One region of the Halobacillus sp. B23F22_1 genome, then DNA from elsewhere that is predicted to be linked to it. Evidence: riboswitches for the same ligand, from Rfam matches in the RefSeq annotation. Region 1 holds a riboswitch; the other holds the start of a gene.

Region 1 (10,414 bases):
CCAGATGTGTACCGATAACAGGCCCGAAGTAGCTGACCGTCACTTCAACATTTGAAAACTCTGACTCGATTTCGCGCTTAATTTGTTCCGCTTCCTCCGGCTGATTCGCATGAATAACACTCGCTTTGTAACGCCCGTTTTCGTTAATAGACTCTTCAAATAACGTTAATATTCGTTTCAAAGCCTTCTTACGCGTACGGATCTTTTCAAACGGAACAATCTTTGTATCTACAAAATGAAGCACAGGCTTTACCTGCAGCAGGCTCCCGACAAAAGCCTGGGCTCCATTTAAGCGGCCGCCGCGCTGAAGATGGGACAAATCATCCACCATGAAATAGGCCTGCATCGATTGTTTCATCTCTTCAAGTCTTGTTAATATTTGCTCTGTGAGCGCGCCGTTTCCGGCAAGGTCAGCAGCTTCCAGGGCATAGAAACCTTGCATCAGACAGCTGATTTCAGAATCAAAAACATGCACATCGATATCCTCCACCATTTCTCCAGCCGTAATCATTCCTTGATACGTGCCACTAATTCCGCTGGATAAATGAATAGCTATGACGGCGTCGTAATCTTTAGCCAGCTCCTTAAGCTTCTCGGTCATTAAACCAATTGAGGGCTGGGACGTCTTTGGCAAATCTTTATTTTCTTTAACCATATCGTAAAAGTCATCGACTGTTATGTCCATTTCTTCCTGATAAGATTCCTCTCCAAAAACAACATTTAAAGGAACCATATGTATCTTCTTAGATTGGCGTACTTTTTTAGGGAGATAAGCTGTGCTATCTGTAAGTATCGCTGTTTTCATAGGATCAGACTCCTTATTTTCTCATTTACACACTTTATGTATAAGCTTCATCAATACGCTTTGATTATTATTTTACATGAAGGGCTATAGGATTGCACCAGAAGATTATAGATTAGAAGAATTGCTCTTTCCTGACATTTCTAGCTCTATTTCTGACATTTGGTATGTTTTTTCTGACATTTCGAGGCCTATTTCTGACATTTGGCGCAGTTATTCTGACATTTTAACTGACCAGCAGCAAAAAAATCTCCCTAACTATTACTAGTTAGAGAGATTCATGACTATATGACTTCTACCCAGCCGTTTTTAATAGCTGTTACAACAGCTTGAGTACGATCATTTACATTCATTTTTTGTAAAATATTACTCACGTGGTTTTTAACTGTTTTCTCACTAATAAACAGCGATTCTGCCACACCGCGGTTGCTTTGACCGTCTGCCAGTAACTGAAGTACTTCGCATTCGCGTCGCGTCAGCAGGTGCAGCGGTTTACGGTATTCAATCGTTCGAAAAGCTTCATTCGAGCTTGTGTCGGATAAGCGGCGGTATTCAGCGACAAGATTGTGAGTTACTTTAGGATGAAGATATGAACCCCCGTTTCCTACAACTTTAATCGCTTCAATTAAAGCATCGGAATCCATCTCTTTTAAAAGGTAACCTTGTGCTCCTGTTTTTAATGCATGAGTCACATAGTTCTCATCATCATGTATAGATAGAATGATTACTTTTAAATTCGGATAGCGTTGTGTAATTTCTGCTGTAGCCTCTACCCCATTCATACTAGGCATGTTGATATCCATGAGAACGATATCAGGGTTATGTGTTTCAATTAGGTCTAAAGCAGCGGATCCATCGTCTCCTTCTGCAACTACTTCAAAGCTGGATTCGAAGTCTAAGATACGTTTTACACCTTCACGAAATAGTTTGTGGTCATCAATCAAAACGATTCTGGTCATTTTTGAGCCTACCTCCTAAATTTTTCATCCGATTATTTATTTTGTTTCGGATGATCTGTTTGTCTCTTTATCTGTAACTTTAGTCGATCGACCCTAATCCTAATTCCTATTATAAACGATTCATGCCTTTTTACATAGTTTTTCTCTATTTTCACTCATTTAAGGGCAAATGAATCGTGACGATGGTCCCTTTTCCTGGAGAGGATTGAATATGTAGTTCACCATTAACCATATCGACTCGCTCTCGCATTCCCATTAATCCGAATGATTTTTCTCTTTTTAAACTCGGATCAAATCCTTTCCCATCATCTTCAATGACAATTTTCGTCATTTTTTTTCTTAATTCAAACTTAACATCAATCGAACTTGCTTCTGCATGTTTCACTGCGTTTTGGACAGCTTCCTGAATGAGTCTGAAGATCGCTACTTCATACTTGCTTTCCAATCTTCTTTTCTCACCCAGTGATGCAAAATGAATGTGGAGCTGATTATACTCTTCCACTGTAGCTAAATATTTTTTTAATGTAGGAACTAACCCTAAATCATCCAGCGCCATAGGACGCAGGTCATAAATAATACGTCTGACGTCATAGAGGGCGGAACGCACTAATTTTCTTACGTTACGCATCTCCGATAAAGCTTCTTCAATACCTCGTTCCTTAAAGGTACGCTCTACCAAATCTGAACGCAGCATCACATTAGCCAGGGATTGGGCTGGCCCGTCATGAATTTCACGAGAAAGACGTCTTCGTTCTTCTTCTTGAGCCTCAATAATCTGCAGTCCGAACTCTTGTTTTTCTTTAGCGGTTTCAAGTGTTTGCGACACATTCTTGAAATCCTCTGTTAAATAATTCAAAACGACAGAGATCTTACCTGAAAGAGCCTCAGCTCGTTCAATCGTCGCATCTAAATTCCGCAAGCGCATTTCAATTTCATCACGCCGCTCCCGGAGCTGCTTCTCTTTCTCTCTCGTCATCGACAGGTCCATTTGCAGTTCATGAGTCTGCTCATACACTTTTCGAATATCCTCTTCAGAATATTGTCTAAATTGCTTACTTACTTGTGAGAGCCTTATTCTCGAGGATCGAACTTTCCTTTCTAATTCGTCTCCGTCTTCAATCAGGTTACCCACTTGCTCTTTGATGGATTCGAGCTCTTTATCTAATTTCTCAAACTCTACTCTGGAATCCTCGCCAATCTGGAAAATTTCATCTTTACTATTGGATACGGTAGACACCATATCTTTAATAATGTAATCAAGTGCTTTGTTCCCAGATTTCATACTAAGTCTCCTCCATCGATGTTCACGATAATCATTCGTCGGACCCATGTCTATTTATGGGGGTGAATTGATAATCACTTATATTTATACAATTCTCGTCTTAAGTTGCCCCATTTGCACTACCCATTATATAATAAAAATTTAGGAGGTTAAATGTCGATGCTAGAATGTTATACAACTGTAAAAAAACAAGGTGAAAATGAAATAAATATACAAAAATCCCGTTTCATAGGTTACGTCAAACGCTGTGAAACAGAAGAAGAAGCTCAAGCTTTTATTCAATCGATAAAGAAAAAGCACCATGATGCTACTCATAATTGCTCGGCTTATATGATTGGCGAACATGATTTAATTCAAAAAGCTAATGATGATGGTGAACCCAGCGGCACAGCTGGTGTTCCTATGCTTGAAGTATTAAAGAAAATGAAAATAAAAGACACGGCTGTAGTAGTGACAAGGTATTTTGGAGGAATTAAATTAGGTAGCGGCGGTTTAATTCGGGCATACTCAAGTGCAACTTCTGAGGCCATTCGAGCCACCGGGGTCGTCAAACGCGAACTAATGCAGGAAGTGATTGTTCATATCGAATACACCTTACTCGGAAAGCTTGAAAATGAACTTAGAAATTCCATCTACCATATTAAAAAGGTTCATTACTTAGAAAACGTGGAAATAGAAGTATATGTAGTGAAAAATCAAGTAAAGGAATTTGAAAGTTGGATAACTAATTTAACGAGTGGACAAGCTGCCATCACCCACGGAAGCCAAGAGTATATGGAATCACCAGTGGAGATTTAAAGAAATCTTAAAAGAGAGAAACAAGAATAATGACAAGGAGATTACACGGATGAAACGGAGTAAATTAAAAATAGCTTTATGGAGCCTGGCATTTGTTTTATTGCTGACGATCGGTGCCACTGCCGGATATGCTGCATTTTTAACAGATAAAGCTAGAGATACAGCAGATGCTTCTCATGAATCATTAGATCGCGGGGGCAAATCTGATAAAAGAGATGAAATTGTGACTCCTGATTTAAATTCAACTTCCGTATTATTTATAGGTGTAGATGATAGTGAAACGAGAGACAGCTATGAGGCTGGAGGACGCAGTTTATCTGATGCACTCGTGCTAGCCACTTTCAACGATGAAGATAAATCCGTTAAACTCGTGAGCATTCCCCGTGACTCTTATACGTATATTCCTGAAGTAGGCTATAACGATAAAATTACACATGCTCACTCTTTCGGGGGGACTGATGCTACGATAGAAACGGTAGAAAACCTGTTTAATGTTCCGGTGGATTATTATGTTCGTCTAAACTTTAACTCATTTGTAGATGTAGTCGATTCTATTAATGGTGTAGAGTTTGATGTCCCCTTTGACTTAGCTGAGCAGAATAGTGAAGATGCCAAATCTGCTATTAAATTAGAAAAAGGTCGTCAAGTTGTAAATGGCGAAGAAGCTTTAGCTTTAGTGCGGTCCAGACAATATGATAGTGATCTTGCACGGGGGGAACGTCAAATGGAGATGATTGAAGCGATCGTGGACAAGGCAGCTTCCGTAGGATCGATCTCAAATTATGGAAACATAATAGACTCTATCGGTGATAATATGAAGACGAACTTAACCTTTAGCCAGATGACTTCTTATAAAGACTACGTATTAAGTGAAGACGGATTGAACTTCGATGAAATGCAGTTAGAAGGTGAAGGGGATTATATGGACAATGGGATTTGGTATTTTCAAATTGACGAAAACAGTCTAATGAATATCCAAAGTTCGCTTCGTACTCACTTAGATTTGGAAGAACAGTCTGAACCAAGTTCCTTCGCCGGAGAAGAACAAAGCTCTATAAATTCAGATTATGATGATCAGTACCGATATTAGTCGTATTTCCCAGGAAATACTCGAATACGTTTAAAAGTATAAAGCTTGTAGAAACCTCGATGGTTTTCTACAAGCTTTTTTGCCTTTAGAACCACATCCATTATCTTTATGAAAACGATAAGTTTATTTTGGTGGATGATATTTGTACTACAACCACACAATAAGTAGAATAGTTCTTGCACGTCAATTTTAGTAGGAGGCTTTATAGGTTCATGGCAGAACTTGAAAGAAGACAACTTAAGAAATCTTTAAAACCTCATTGGGTTTGGGCGATTGCTTTTGGCTCAGCAATTGGGTGGGGAGCTTTTGTACTTCCAACAGATTGGATTGGGGATGCAGGTCCATTCGGTGTCGTCATCGGTATTCTTTTAGGCGCAGTCCTTATGATGATCATAGGAGTAAGTTATGGTTTTCTTATTAAAAAATTCCCGGTGACTGGCGGGGAGTTTTCCTATGCCTACATTGGATTCGGCCGTAAATTCGCATTCTTTGCTGGCTGGTTTTTAACGTTAGGATACATATGTATCGTTGCATTGAATGCCTCGGCACTGGCTTTATTAGCTAAGTTCTTATTTCCTCAATTCGCAGCAATAGGAACTTTATATAGTGTGGCAGGCTATGAGGTATCTATCATCCAAATTCTAATCGCCAGTTTCGTACTCATCTTATTTGCCTTTTTAAATATTCGAGGAACAAGTTTTTCTGGAAAGACGCAATTTATTTTCAGTATTATTCTTATATTAGGCATTCTAATGCTTGCTGTAAGTGCTATATTTGCTGAAGGGCCGAGTGTCAAAAATATAACACCTGCTTTTGAACCCTCTCAACCAGCGCTTGCCTCCATTCTTGCAATTTTAGCAGTTGCACCTTTTGCTTATGTAGGATTTGATAATATTCCCCAGGCGGCGGAAGAATTCCAATTTGAATCAAGAAAAGCATTTGGATTGATTATTTGGTCATTGATCGCAGCGGGGCTTGCTTATTCCTTTATGATTATTATTACCGCAAGTACGATGCCATGGCAGGAACTCTTAACCCAGATCAACGAGCAAAATTCGGTCTGGGGAACAGGCGATGCCATAGAGAGTTATATGGGACGTGCAGGTGTATTTATTATTGCTCTTGCCATTTGCATGGGAATCTTCACTGGACTCAATGGATTTTACCTTTCAGCCAGCCGGCTTACTTTCGCTATGGGGCGCGCCAGAATTTTACCCAACGCTTTCAGGGCATTACACCGTAAATACCATACCCCTTATGTAGGGATTCTATTTACTATGGCAGTTTGTTTAATTGCTCCGTGGTTTGGCCGCGAGGCGTTACTTTGGGTAGTCGATATGTCATCAACAGGAGTTGCGATTGCTTACTTTTTCTGTACAGCTACTGCGTATAAAATTTTCAAATGGTCGGAACAAAGTAAAACAATGAATAACGCAAGCATCGTGGCGCCCGGAAAGAAACTATTATCTTTATTAGGGATGATCAGCTCCATCATTTTCTTAGTTCTGCTATTAATTCCCGGCTCACCTGCAGCACTAGGAAAAGAATCTTTAATTGCTTTAGGGATATGGGCCTTGTTAGGAATATTATTCTATATCTTTAATTCGCACCGTTACAACAAATTAACGGACAAAGAGTTGAACTACCTGATTTTGGGTAAAGAAAAGATTTAGGATAAGAAATCCAGACTTGGGAAAAGTTGAATAAGTATAAAATAATCCGAACGATTCAAAAGAATCAGTTCGGATTATTTATTACGAGACTTCACACCAACGCTCCGTCAAAATACTTGGCTTTCCCTGGGCACGGCCTCAGCTTCCCCGGAAAGCAAAGTGCGGGATCTTCGACTCTCTCTTCTACCACAGGAGGCTGCGTATTTTGAATACGCTCATGTTCTGCGTTTATCCGGATGTTCGTTTTATTAACAACCCTGCTTACATATTCTTTCAATTACTCAAATTCTTTTACTTCAAGTTCATCAGTTTCAAACATTGCCATCGGCGTGCCGGAAGTGATCACCCACGACTTTTCTTCCTCCTCAAAAGCGAATTCGTAGTTCCAGGAATAAGTATTTTCGTTACTAAGCATATGATCTGGATCGTCACCTTCCAAATAATAACCTGCATCAAGTACAAAGGAAACAATGATGGAAGAAGTAAATAAATCTGAAGTTTCATCTCGTTCCAATTCCAAGCTCCCTATGTCATAGGTGATGGATTTTATTTCTCCTGAAAAGTTCTTTCCTAATTCATCCATTTCTTGAATATTAGCTTCTGTATCCTGCAGGTACGAGTCATTCTTCATCACTTGAAACGCATTGATGTCTTTATCTTCATATGCTTCAACATATTCATTCACATGATTTTCAACTGCCGTTTTTATGTCATCCTCTAACCTTTTTTCTAAAGAAGCTTGGAGAACTTCCGGTGATAATTCTTCAAATTCTATTTCTATTGGATTATCTTTATTTTCATATGTATTAACTGACATAATGTGATCATATCGATCTCCCTTAACTTCAACCTCACCTTTTACAACATGCTCTCCAGGAGTAACACCTTTTAACTCATATATACCTTCTGATAACTCTCCAACCTCATCACCATTTAAATATAAATTTACGTTCTCTTGAGATGTTTGAATATTAATTCCAGCTGGGTCAAGTTTTATTTTATATTGATCGAATAATAGCCATTTGGTTCCTAAACGATTAACATGCATGTTCTGTGATTCATCTTCTTCCGCTCCATCAGCTGATGCTCTTAAGTAACCTATTAAAGCGAGGAACTCACCAGGGCTTTCTTTAAAATAATGAATCATATGTTCAGCTTGTGACTTGTTGAACCCAGTTGACGTGTGTTCAAATGATATAAGTTGGACAAGCCGCTCAGCATCACTGTTTTTTACAGCTTTCTCAAATTCTTGTACCGTATGCTTTGCTGAAGTTACTTTATTTAAATAGGCCCATCCTGTAGCTGCAAATCCTAGTAATAAGAGCACAGTTATAATAGACGCAAAGATTTTTCTCCAATTTCTCTTTTTATGGGAATTTTGTTCATCTTGATATTCTTCGTAATATCGGCTGGCATTTAACCATTCATCACTTCGAGCAAAATCTGCCGGCTGCTTAACGTTTTGGTTTGACTGACAATCATTACAATATCTTTGTGAACGAACAGTGTTATTCCCACATGATTGACATTCCCCCATGAAAATCTTCCCCCTTTTTTCTACAAAAACTACTTATATTCTACCATATTTAACAATATTTCTATTCATATTTTTCCAATCTTCTCAATAAAAAGAGACATAAAAAAGCTTCTCAAATTTTGAGAAGCTCAAACTCTTACCTTATAATTAATATTTCTAGTGAGGGATAAAAATTGATGGACTTCTTCTTTTGTTAGTCCTTGCCTCTTGGCTTCTTTCATAAGGGCTACCCATTCCGCGTCCAGCTTCTTATCATCATTTAGCTTTTTCAATGAATGATCCCCTCCACCATTCACCTTAGACGACCCGGCGGTCCTAACCTGTAGTGGTCTTAGACCCGTAGTTTTGCGTCCTTATTTTTCAATAAGTTTGCCTTTTTACAAGGAGAAGTTGTTATAAACATCATTATAATACTCTAATTTTATTTTAACAATAGTTTTGTCAGAAAATTATGACAAAACACGATAATTTTCATGGGCTACAACTGTACGATCATATTCAAAATCTATTTCATCTAAGTTATCCATAATCGTAAGGTCAACAATGACGGATCTTTGACACTGACTCGGGATAACTTTACCTTTAAACATCGTTTCATTTCTTTCAAATTCTATAATGTTTCCTGGACTAGCTACCTTTGTATCTGGTGTAAACACAATAATGACCCCTTTCAACATATACAATTTAAAATAAAGGATAATGGAATTTTCTAGAGAAGGCAAGTAATTTCCAGTGATTTTCATAGAAAATTTTGATTATTTAAGGTGAAATTGTGTCCGCTTTCATAATCAGCACAAAAAATGTGGGTGCAGCTCCCCCGCCTCATCCCAGCAAAACCAGCCTGCTGCCCTCCCCTTTTTCTCATCTTAAATGACCAGCCACCCATCTATAATATGAAATATTTCTCTTCCCTTAGAGCGGAAGGTGCTACATTTTATGTTCGTTATCATAAGAATTTACGATACCTGACATGTTAAGAGCTAACTGTCGATCGCTGCCTCACCGGCTTACTATTCTCCCCTACTAACTTTTATTCGAGCAAGGTCCCTTAGTATTCCTACTTCTTTTTTGTAAAGTATCTTTTTGGAGAATTAAAAAAAACAGAGCGATATCCGCTCTGTTCTTATCCGTTTCCGTAATAATAATAATAATTGCTATTTTTCTTTTCTCTATCGTTTAGTACAACGCCGAGTAAATTAGCTCTGGATTGTTCAAGTAACTCTTTTGCACGCTCCGCTGCAGAAAATTCAGTCTGCCCACTTCTGATAACCAACATAACACCATCTACATCACTAGCTAAAACCTGGGAATCAGAAACGGCTAACACAGGAGGCGTATCAAAGATAACAAGATCGTAATTTTGTCTTGCTTCCAGCATTAACTTATTCATTGCTTTGGATCCTAATAATTCGGATGGGTTTGGCGGAATAGGACCGCTTGTCAATACTTCCAAATTGTCAACACCTGTATGTTGAATGATTTCTTTTAGCCCTTCTCTGCCGACAAGAAAATTACTTAATCCTCTAGTATTCGTTAATCGAAACGTATGGTGGACAGTTGGTTTTCTCAAATCAGCATCAACTAGCAGGACCTTTTTCCCTTGTTGTGCAAAAACAGCAGCCATGTTAGCAGAGGTCATAGACTTCCCTTCGGACGGCCCAGAAGAAGTAATCAAAAGAGATTGCAGCTCATGATCGACAGAGGCAAACTGTAAATTAGCTCTAATTGTACGATATTGTTCAGCTATTGGTGATTTAGGATTGTCGTTTGCAATTATTTTTCTCGCTTTCAAAGCAGCTTGTTTCATTCTTGATTTACGTACCAACAGATTCACCTCTTACTTTCGATGCACGACTCGGTTGTCTATTCATCGTTTCAGGCCCCAAGTCTTCTTCTGAAATTGTAGAAATTACTCCCATCAAAGGAACACCAAGTGTTTTTTCAACATCTTGCTCAGTTTTAATTGTGTTATCCAGATATTCAAGTAAGAATGCTAAACCTACTCCTACCATTAAGCCGACAACAATCGCAATGGCAATGTTTAGTAATGGTTTAGGGCTTACTGGGGAAGCGTCTACTCTTTCAACTGCTGGAGATAAGATATTAACATTATCGACGTTCATTAATGATGGAATTTCTTGTTGAAAAGTTTCTACCGTACCGTTTGCGATTTCTACGGCCATAGACTGGCTTTCATCTGTAACCGTAACGTTTACCACTTGAGATTCTTCCGCACTTGATACTTGAATCTTATTACTTAACTGTTCTGCGGA
Region 2 (10,414 bases), 320 kb from region 1:
ACAGTAATGCAGATTGGAAGGTAAGTAAAGTTGATGTCAGAAAACGAACGATCGAGCAACTCTATTGCAGCGAGAGAGCATAAAGGTTCCAGGTACCGAAAAGCTGTAAAAGAGCGAAGTGCCAAGTGTGAATTTAGGTACCTGGTACCCGGTGCGCAAGAGGAAGCTGAAGTCGTGCCCACAGAAAGCGGAGTGTTTTGACGGAGCGACGGTGTGGAGTCTCATTAACATAAATAATCCGAACTGATTTCTCCAGAATCGTTCGGATTATTTTATTTTTGTCTCTGCCTGTTTCAAAAGCTTAAGCGGCCAGAATAATACTCGTTTGGATTTCACGTAATGAAGCAGCGGCGGTTTTATCATCTCGTTAACAGGAAAAGGAATTAAGTTAAACGCTTGAATATCTGCTTGAGCCTCCTGAACCTCCCATTTCGTATGGTGAATTCCGATTTCGACAAGAAGACTGCCAAGAGAGCTCCAGGCATAATACCTTTCCAACAGCCATTGTTCAAGCGATTCATCTTTTGGGTAATAGATAGCTGAGTGAGGTCGGTATATCCCTTGAAGAAGTGCTCCTGTCTTTCCTTTTCGCTTGCTGGAAAACTGAAAACGTCCGTCTTGCTTCTGCATCTCCATTTTTGCGTAATAATAAGGCAGCGTTGTCATTCGGGCGCCAGTTACCGCTAAGACTTTACTGGCATCTAAACTGAAAAAATAAAGGCCAGAAACTCCGTTACATTTTACATAGGTTCTTACATTGAGTTCTAAATAAGTATTTACAGATGGAAAAGGCGGTAATTTCCTTATGTGCATATCGCTAACTTCAAATGGAAGGATGGTAATCCAGGCTTCCCCGCCATACGTGTCTAACGAAAGATCTTCTGGAATGTATGGTTCTACCGTTTCTTTCTTTATAGGAAAATGTAGAAATAAAAGGTGCTGCCACCTTTGAGTCATGATCCAGTGACCATCGGGTAATGGAAAGGTTCTATGGTCTGTCTGTTCTATGATTGGTTCATACATATCCGCTACCTCCTATAAAAAAGGTACGCTATGGCCAGATAGCGTACCTTTAATAACTTTTTTCTAATAACTAGTTGTTTCCATTCCCTTTAGAGACTTCCCGGACAATTCCTGCGGCTGCTTCATCAATACCCTGATAACCAATGTCACCTAAAGTAATAACACCTTTAATCTTATCACTTTCTACAATTAAAAGTCTTTTGATTTGGTGCTCCTGCATAAGACGAGCAGCTTCTTCAACCTCCATATCCGGATAACCGGTTATGATTTTCTCTGTCATCACATCCGAAGCTTTAATCTCACCAGCTGAACCTTTGGCTAATCCTTTTACCACAATATCCCGGTCTGTTACAACTCCTACATACTTATCTCCCTCGGCGATCGGAACAAATCCCACATCTTCATCTCTCATCTGCTTAGCTAACGAAGCTAGATCATCCGAAGATTTACAAGTCGTCAGGTTAGTAGTCATCACATCTTTTACTTTGCTCATTGTCCATCCACCTTTCTTCATGTAGTAATTGCTATATTTTAGCAATTGCCGCCTTGAAAGCCTTTTAAACCTGGCAGGATAAATATGCCCGTTTCGGCCTACGGTTATCGAACTAGAAAAGGGATAAGTAAGAAAGACCATAGTCCTCATTTTTTAAGAAATCGTTTAAAGCTTCCAATCTTCGGAAATTAAATCAGCAAATGAATAAGTAAAGGTGGGAAAAATATGAACCATATGAAGGCGCTTATCGTTAAAGGAATAATGACGATAGGTGTGCTGTCTCTCGTTTTAAGTTTAAGCTATGGCGTTCCTTTTCTAAGGGTATTGGTACTGAGTCTCGTGCTTGGGGCTGTTTCTTATGCAGCCGGGGACCTTACCATCCTGCCCCGAACGAACAACTTAACAGCAACGATCGCCGATTTTGTATTGACCTTTATAATCGTTTTCGCAAGCAGTGCATGGATCTTTTCGTTAGACGGTTCTGCCTTCCTGGCGTCACTTATTTCAGCCGGAATTATGGCAGTTGGTGAGTATGGATTTCATATCTTTCTAGCGTCCCACATCCTGCCTTCCAATGCCCGATTACGAACGGATGAATACTATTAATAGCAAGTAGAGCAGCGAAGATTTCTCTTCGTTGCTTTTTTGTGTCAAAAGGGAAGCAGCATCAGCTTTAAGGCCCTCCTTCTTTTCCTATAGTTTTTTTCATTTCATTTTTAAAAGTCGTGTCATGAATAAACTTAAGGACCGGGCGTGTTCCGAGAAATAAGCTGCCGAGCAGGTAACATGCATTTCCATACAATGCTGTTCCTGAAAAGAAATTAAGCGAACTACCTGTGATAAAAAAGACACCTACAAGGACATCGTTAAAAAGAGAAATAAACTTATACCTTCTTCTGAAAAAAACACGAAAGCGCCCCGCCTTTAAATCCAGATAATTTTTTCCTTCTGTAAGTTTTGGCATACCCCTTTCTCCTTTCATGGGTTCTTCTTTGATTACTAGTTACCAACCTATTTTTTTATTAAACTATCTATTAAATAAATCCTCCTTTTCTCCTTTGAATTTCTTTCTACATGATCTGTTTTTTTATTGGACGTTAAATATATAATGTTTATATTTTTCTTTTTATATAGAGTATAATGTAGATAGTTTAACGAAATATTTAACACGAGAATGTGATGACTTATAATTCGTATGTGGGCACTTGAATTATAATGAACAAGTAGTGCAACCGGCTCCTTAAAAAGGAGAGAAGAACCAGCTATGGCATATATGAGTAGAGACAAAATCATCGAACTCCCGGATGATGTTCTAATACGCACGTATTGTGCCGCTCTAAAAATCAACGTGTCTAATGATTTTTTAAATTTAATCATTAAGGAACTTCAACGCAGAAATATAGATTACAGTTATTTATATTCAAAAGAGCTGGAATAAAAGTTATAAAAAAATGGAAAACCACCCTTCATTCATGCTGTTTTCTATATAAGTCAGGTGACTTTCCACTCACAATCCACCTAGACGAGAGGAGCAATTCGAAATTACTTCTTTGTGAGACGGTTATACTCGTTTAAGAGCTTATCCAGGGATTGCGAAATTTCAACCACTTGGGGGCTTTGAGGATTTTTTTGAAACTCTTTGTACATTTCCAGTCGTAGTTGTTCAATTCTTGCTTCTAATTGCTTGATCGTAATTCTGACACCCCCAATGGTGTCAATATACCCCTTTAATAGTCAATCCATAACTAATTGATACGATTTGATTCTAAAGCATGAAAACATCACAATCTTCAATTCGTTCGTTCAGCCTTTCTGGTGAATACGAATGCTATTCGACCTAGAAGATTACCCTTTTGTTGTCTATCGTATACCATTTTTTCGGGAAAGAAAAAGTCACCCTTATCCCATGAAAGATAAGGATGACGACAAGTGTTATTTTCACTCAAATTGTTCAGAATGACTTAGGAGTTAATGCCAATTGAAAGATATTTTGTTTCAAGAAACGCTTCGATTCCTTCCGCTCCACCTTCTCTTCCTAATCCACTTTGCTTCATTCCGCCAAAAGGGGCCTGCGCAGCGGACGGCGCACCATGATTCCAGCCGATAATTCCATAGTCTAATGCTTCGCCCATCTTTGTACCGCGGTTCATATTTTCCGTAAAATAATAAGCAGCCAGTCCAAACGGCGTATTATTAGCCAGCCGGACTGCTTCTTCTTCGGTCTCGACTTTTTGAACGGGGACAACGGGACCAAAGGTTTCTTCCGTCATGCATAGCATGTTTTCGTTTGTCCCAAGAATTAGAGTCGGTTCGTAAAAGGGAACTTCATATTGACCTTGGCCGCCTACGACAATGTCCGCTCCTTTTTCTTTAGCATCCTCAACGTGTCTTACGACTTTCTCGTAGCCTTTTTTGTTAATGAGCGGTCCGATATCGACGTCTTCTTCCAAACCGTTTCCTACCTTGAGCTTCTCTATTTTTTCTTTCAACAGACTGACAAATGGATCATAAATGCCTTCCTGGACATAAATCCGGTTCGCGCATATACACGTTTGGCCGGCATTTCTAAATTTTGAAGCGATCGTACCTTCGACAGCTGCTTCTACATCGGCGTCATCTAACACGATGAGCGGGGCTTGTCCCCCTAATTCCAGGGAAATGTTTTTCATTTGATCAGCACTTTGTTTCATTAATAATTTTCCAACTTCCGTTGAACCTGTGAAAGTAAGCTTGCGAACGACTTCACTTTGCTGAATGGTTTCGCTGAAAGCCTCGTTTGGTGTAACAACCATATTTACGACACCTTTGGGAATACCCGCTTCTTCGGCGCATTCCATTAATTTAGCAGCCGTTAATGGCGTTTCTTTTGGCGGCTTCACAATGAACGTGCAGCCTGCAGCTAACGCTGGCGCCAGTTTTCGAGTAATCATCGCTGCTGGAAAATTCCATGGCGTAATCGCCGCAACGACGCCGACGGGTTGTTTTAACACTTGAATCCTCTGGCCAGGACCTTTAGATGGAATCGTTCGTCCGTACACTCGTTTTCCTTCTTCGGCGTACCATTTAATAAAGGAAGCAGCATACAACACTTCTCCTCTTGCTTCCTTTAGCGGCTTGCCATTTTCAAGCGTAAGAATACGGGCAATTTCTTCTTGTCGTTCAATTACCCGCTGATAAAATTTTTCTAAATAATCCGAGCGTTCTTCTGCTGATAATACCTTCCATTCTTCAAATGCAGCCTGTGCCGCTTCAATCGCGGCCTCCACGTCTTCCTTTGTCCCATTCGGTATCGTTCCGACTACTTCATTTGTAGCCGGATTCGTAATATCAAAAGTTTCTGCGTTCTCTCCTACCCATTTTCCTGCAACATAGTTTAAAAGATTTAATTCCTTCATAATAATTCTCCTCCTCCGTTATTTCGATTCCCATCCGGCAAAAGCATGTTGATAGACTTCACGGATGCTTTTTTCATCAAAAGGCATAGGACTTCTTGTCAGTAAGCGTGTCTGCTTCATTCCATTAGTCGTTAACTGATCAATATCGTTTAATGTAATCTTGTATTCCAAGATCGACGTTGGCAGCCCGACGTCTTTTACGAGTTCGTGAAGAGCCTGCACGACCTCCAGAGCCACCTGCCTTTTATCTTTCCCTTCGTAAGAAATAGAGAAAATTTCACCCAGCTCGTACATTTTATCTAAGCATGACGGCCAAATACGGTGGTAAACGTAAGGTAACAACACGGCATTTGCTTCACCATGAGGGATTTTAAATAACCCGCCAAGCGGATAAGCTAAACCATGGACACCGGCGACTCCTGCATTATAAAAGCTAAGGCCGGCAATTAAACTGCCGAGAGACATTTCTTTTCTTGCATGATAAGCCTTCGGATTCCAAACGGCACTTCTTAAGTTGTTGACGATTCGCTTCATCGCATCAAATGCGAGTGTATCGGTTAATGGGGTGGCGTTTACAGATGTAAAAGCTTCTATGGCATGAGTCAGCGCATCGACACCGCTCGCCGCTGTTACTTTTGGCGGCAGTGTATAGGTCAGTTGAGGATCGACGATGGCGTAATTCGCTAACAAATACTTATGAGTAATCACATCTTTCGTATCCTCCAGCGAAAAAACGGCGATATCCGTAATTTCAGCTCCGGTCCCGGCGGTGGTAGGGATGAGGACGGTTGGAATGCCGGGTGATTGAAGCTGCTTCGTGCCCGTGAGATTTAAATAATCCTCAACGGTTCCCTCGTGGTCTGCCAGCACGGCGGACGCTTTGGAAAGATCCAGCGCACTTCCTCCGCCAACACCGATAACAAGATCGGGTTTCTTTTCTCGTATTTCCTGCACAACTTCGTTTCCTACAGCTAAAGGAGGTTCAGGGACTACATTTGTCGATAAATCGTATCGAATGCCCTCGTCTTCTAAAATGTGTTCGATCGGCTGGATGACTTCCAGCTCTTTCAGCATGGGGTCGGTTAATAAAAAGGCGTGGGTTACATTCAAATCTTGAACAATCGTTCTCAGCTGTTCAATAGAATTTTCTCCGTGATAGATGTTCTGCGGCGTAATAAAAGAATTCATGTGATGACTCTCCTTTTCTACGAATAAATAGATACTTTTTCACTAGATTGTGAATTCAAGTCTTTTTTCCCAGCGATCAACGTAAATACGATCATAGTGATCATGCTTAGCAATACCCCTGCACCAGCTGCGGCAAACGGGTTGCTGACTCCCATCCCGATTGGCAGGTAAATATACCAGTAAGAAAGCGTACCGACTAATAACGATGTGATCGCCCCAGCTTTCGTTGCTCGATTCCATAATGCTCCGACGACTAATGGACCAGCCGTTGCGGAGACAATTCCACCGATTCCAATCCACATAAAGATCGATAGAAATGCGGGAGGGTTCCACGCCATGAATGAAGCGACGAGAATGACGACAAATGTGGAGTAACGGCTGATGATGAGTTCCACTTTCTCCGCTTTTTCTTTTGTAATTTTCGTTCTTGGCACAATCGACTTGCGATATAGGTCGTTAGCAAGTAACTGAGTTAAGGAAACAATTAAACCATCTGATGTCGACATAATAGCCGATAGAACCGTTACCGCTAAAAACGCTGCTAAAAATGGAGGAAAAATTTCCTGAAAGAGTACAGGAATGACCTGGTCAGGCCGTATGTCCATCCCTGGATCTATTACAGCGATTCCGAGCATTCCGCCAAGCCCCATTAACGGTAAAATTGTTGCGAAGATCGTACAGTACATAATTAGCTTTTTCATATCATTGTTCGATTTTACCGCTAAGAATTTGTTGCCTAAATGTGGTAAAATACCAAATGGAAGGTGGGCGATAAACAGTAAGGCTACCAGCCAAAGTGAGCCATACGTATTGTCACCGGGAAGGAACAGCTGATCAAAACCACCAGAAGGGTTCCTTTCCTTTATCGTTGAGATCATATCTCCAAAGCCGCCTTCCACCCCAACACTTGTCACAAAGACAGCGACCACTACCAAGGATGTAATCAACATGAGGAATCCCTGGATCGAATCTGTTAAAATATCAGAGTGGGAGCCGCCCATAAATACATAAATCGCCAGCACAACACCAGTAATGATAATGCCCCACTGATATTCAACCCCCATCATAATCTGAAACATTGTGGCAGCTGCGACCAGCTGAGAAACGACGTAGAAGATTAATAGAATGGAAATGATCGTTAAGACGATTCTTAAGAATTCACTCTTAAATCGATCGCCGATAAATTCCGGAATCGTTCGCGTGCCGAATTCATCTCCATATTTCTTAATGGTCTTCGCGACAAAAAGCATACCAATCACAGTAGCTACTGGGTACAACAACGGATACCATAAACTCGGCGTACCTAAGTCATAGGCTAAGCCGGGCATCCCCATGAATGTAGAGCCACTCGATACCCCTGCACTGATCACAAGAGCAATCGTTATGGGTCCATAACTTGAGCGGGCCGTTGCAAAATCTTCAGCTGTATTTGTCTTTTTCATTCCGATAAAGCCCATCGTAAGCATAATGCCAATAAAAATCGCCATAAAAATCCAAGAATAAACGACTACACTCAACATAATCCCCCCTTATTTATTTAGAAAATCCGTTTTAAACAGCACCAAAGCCATCCCTATCCATGTTCCAAAAATGACAGCAATCATGATATATAAGAATGTCATGTAATCACCTCCTTCGATTGCAGGTATTGATAGATTTTTTTATGGTGGTGCAGATTCACCTTTTGACCTGTGGCAAGCTCTACCATTTGATAGACTTTACGTCCCTTTTGAATTTCTGGAAAAATCGCATATGTTACATACAGTGAATACGTATTCAAACAATCAATAACCGGATTCGACCACACTTTTCGTTTGTGAAGATAGAGGTTACGTATAAAATCCAGGGACGTATAGTGGCGATCCGACTCTTCGTATTGCTCCGGTAAAAAAACATCTTCAACTTTAGTTGACAACGCTTCCATTTTATCGACTGGCCATTCAAACAGCCCTGTTTCTTTATGGAATAAGTTTGAGATCACCCTCATTTTTTCTTTTCGCTTCTTCATAAATGGCAGTGGTTTATACTCTACGGCCCATTCAGAGACCTTATATGGATAGTACACCGCTGTATACTGATCTGGTAATTGAATGCTTTCCTTATCTTGCAGCGTATACATGGTACATTCACCTCCTTCACATAATGTGGTTACGTATTCTTAGCCAGTTACTAAGATAAACCCTTACCCACTGTAACTTCACTCAGAAAGAATAGATCGAGCCTTTTGAATACGTATTCAAAATAACAGTTAAATTTCTCGGGTTGTCGATCGACTATATAATTGCACGGGGTATGTTTCCCGCACAGACTCACCATCCGGCAATTCTATTAGTTCTATTAAATGCTCAATCGCCAGCTGACCAAGATTTTCATTTTCCATCATACCAACCGTGGTGAGCTGAAACGAATGATGACTGCTCAAAGCAATATTGTCGACTCCGATCAAACTTATATCTTCCGGTACGCTATACCCTTTTTGGATTAAATAGTCCAATATAAAAATAGCAATCGAATCAGTGGCTGCAAAAATAGCAGTCGGACGATCTTTTTCAGCCAGGATCTCCCTGATCACTTCCCGAATCGCTCCTTCACTCGTATCGGTTATACGAGCATTATGCTCCGAAACTTCAATCCCGTTCTCCTCCATCACCTGCCGGAACCCTTCGAATCGGCCTTGAAAAGTCGTCATAGATGAGGGACCGCTCACACAAATGATGTTCTTATGATTGAAGTCCATTAAATGTTCTGTGGCAATACGTCCTGCCTGTACATTATCCATTTCTACATAATGGCCAGGTTCACGGTGCTTACGGTTAAACATCATAAATGGAATGTTTTGCTTTTGCAGCTCAGGAAAAATCGGATCATCATACAAAATCGATGATAAAATAATCCCGTCCACTTCACGTTCAAGCACATCTTTGTAAACAGACATATTATCTCCAAAGTTTTCAAAATGAACGTTGACGTTATATCCTCGTTTTTTCGAATAATTAACGATCGAAGTCGTCGTTTCCACAAAAAATGGATTGTGCAGGGGTCCTGAGATCAGCGCAATTGACTTCGTTTGTTTCTTGACGAGCGACCGGGCAATCGAATTCGGCCGATAATTCAGCTCTTTCATTGCCTGGACTACTTTTTCATATTTTCTCTTGTCCACTTTCTCAGGGGTGTTGAGTACTCTGGAAACGGTAGACTGTGAAACTCCTGCTAGTTTGGCTACATCTTTAGATGACGGCATGTTGTTTTATCTCCTTATTAGTAAAGCGCTTACATGTTAAGTTAAAATAATATCTGAAAATTGTCAATATGGTAGCGGCGAAATAGTATAGGTGGACTAATTCTGACTTTTGATTGTATTTTTCAGACATTTGAGGGGGTTTTTCTGACATTTAACGCACTTTTTCTGACATTTTGAACGATAATTCTGACATTGTTAGTTCTATGGAGAATTTTATAAATAAAAAGCATCCCCTAAAGGGATGCTTCCGATCAAGGTACATATTTTTTTGCATCAGCAGGCGTTCGAGTCAATCGCTTCTCACTGGCTTCCACCGAAATGACATGACCTTTTGAAAAAGAAATTCCATCTTCAATAAATGTGCCGCTGCTTTCTAACAGCTCTTCAATCACAGCTTCAACGCTTTCTCTTTCAAGAACCATTTTAATCACATGGCCATTGCTTAACGATACATTCGTCACAATCTCTTTCATCAAAACACCTCCTATAGACAACTTTCGACAAAAAAAGGATTTTTCCTTCTGTAGTATGGGGCAAATCATACCGTATCTTTCTTAACTATCACCATGGAAATGTTTAACTCATCCCTTTAAGGAAATATAGTGATTAGATCGCTATCATAATTGTCAGGGGTGTAGCTATGAAATGGTCTCGAAGTATTATTTTAGGAATTATAATAGGCGTCGCGCTTGTTTTTGGATTTCAAATTGGGATGATGCTCTCTGATTACTTTTTAGTCATTTGGCTTATAGCGCTGTTTTTCGGACTCGCTGCCCGGCTCATCGCACAGCTCATGTTAAAAAAATTATAAATCTCTCCCCTAAACCGGGGCAAGCTCTTGCTGGAATTCCTCCATGTGCTTCGCTAAAAAGTCTACATACCCAGCTGCTTCTTCGCTCGTTGTATAAGGTGAAATGGCAAAGAATTTAATGGCATAGACCGGTATTCTTTCCGCTTGATCACAAGGTGAAATCAAACGCTGCTTGGACGTACTGCCAAAGTAAACGTGTTCTCGATGGTTACCAATCCAATCTGCAAACCTGGCGTTGTAGTTATTCACTTCTTGAATCTTAT

The links. Region 1 has a riboswitch for cyclic di-GMP ahead of ACGTNH_RS06500 (anti-repressor SinI family protein). Riboswitches for the same ligand answer to the same signal wherever they lie in the genome.
Region 2: another riboswitch for cyclic di-GMP. It lies ahead of sda (sporulation histidine kinase inhibitor Sda); the one in region 1 lies ahead of ACGTNH_RS06500 (anti-repressor SinI family protein).

The regions. Positions count from the first base shown of each region.
Region 1 covers NZ_JBIEKE010000001.1:1,286,055-1,296,468, reverse strand. The annotation lists gene fakB (DegV family protein) at 1-805, opposite strand, end outside; gene ACGTNH_RS06530 (response regulator) at 1,087-1,761, opposite strand; gene ACGTNH_RS06525 (sensor histidine kinase) at 1,913-3,043, opposite strand; gene ACGTNH_RS06520 (YigZ family protein) at 3,203-3,841, shown strand; gene ACGTNH_RS06515 (LCP family protein) at 3,891-4,931, shown strand; gene ACGTNH_RS06510 (APC family permease) at 5,144-6,604, shown strand; gene ACGTNH_RS06505 (YvbJ-related protein) at 6,882-8,141, opposite strand; gene ACGTNH_RS06500 (anti-repressor SinI family protein) at 8,270-8,413, opposite strand; cyclic di-GMP riboswitch class I at 8,439-8,525, opposite strand; gene ACGTNH_RS06495 (YkvS family protein) at 8,591-8,797, opposite strand; gene ACGTNH_RS06490 (CpsD/CapB family tyrosine-protein kinase) at 9,265-9,966, opposite strand; gene ACGTNH_RS06485 (YveK family protein) at 9,956-10,414, opposite strand, start outside.
Region 2 covers NZ_JBIEKE010000001.1:962,484-972,897, reverse strand. The annotation lists gene ACGTNH_RS05045 (SpoIIAA family protein) at 1-7, shown strand, start outside; gene ACGTNH_RS05040 (hypothetical protein) at 34-201, shown strand; gene ACGTNH_RS05035 (YqjF family protein) at 268-1,023, opposite strand; gene ACGTNH_RS05030 (CBS domain-containing protein) at 1,094-1,516, opposite strand; gene ACGTNH_RS05025 (DUF2512 family protein) at 1,742-2,122, shown strand; gene ACGTNH_RS05020 (YrhK family protein) at 2,190-2,480, opposite strand; cyclic di-GMP riboswitch class II at 2,679-2,763, shown strand; gene sda (sporulation histidine kinase inhibitor Sda) at 2,781-2,954, shown strand; gene ACGTNH_RS05010 (Spo0E family sporulation regulatory protein-aspartic acid phosphatase) at 3,059-3,184, opposite strand; gene ACGTNH_RS05005 (NAD-dependent succinate-semialdehyde dehydrogenase) at 3,478-4,911, opposite strand; gene ACGTNH_RS05000 (iron-containing alcohol dehydrogenase) at 4,930-6,099, opposite strand; gene ACGTNH_RS04995 (sodium:solute symporter family protein) at 6,117-7,619, opposite strand; gene ACGTNH_RS04990 (hypothetical protein) at 7,718-8,218, opposite strand; gene ACGTNH_RS04985 (LacI family DNA-binding transcriptional regulator) at 8,348-9,340, opposite strand; gene ACGTNH_RS04980 (hypothetical protein) at 9,592-9,813, opposite strand; gene ACGTNH_RS04975 (hypothetical protein) at 9,981-10,151, shown strand; gene ACGTNH_RS04970 (pyridoxal phosphate-dependent decarboxylase family protein) at 10,161-10,414, opposite strand, start outside.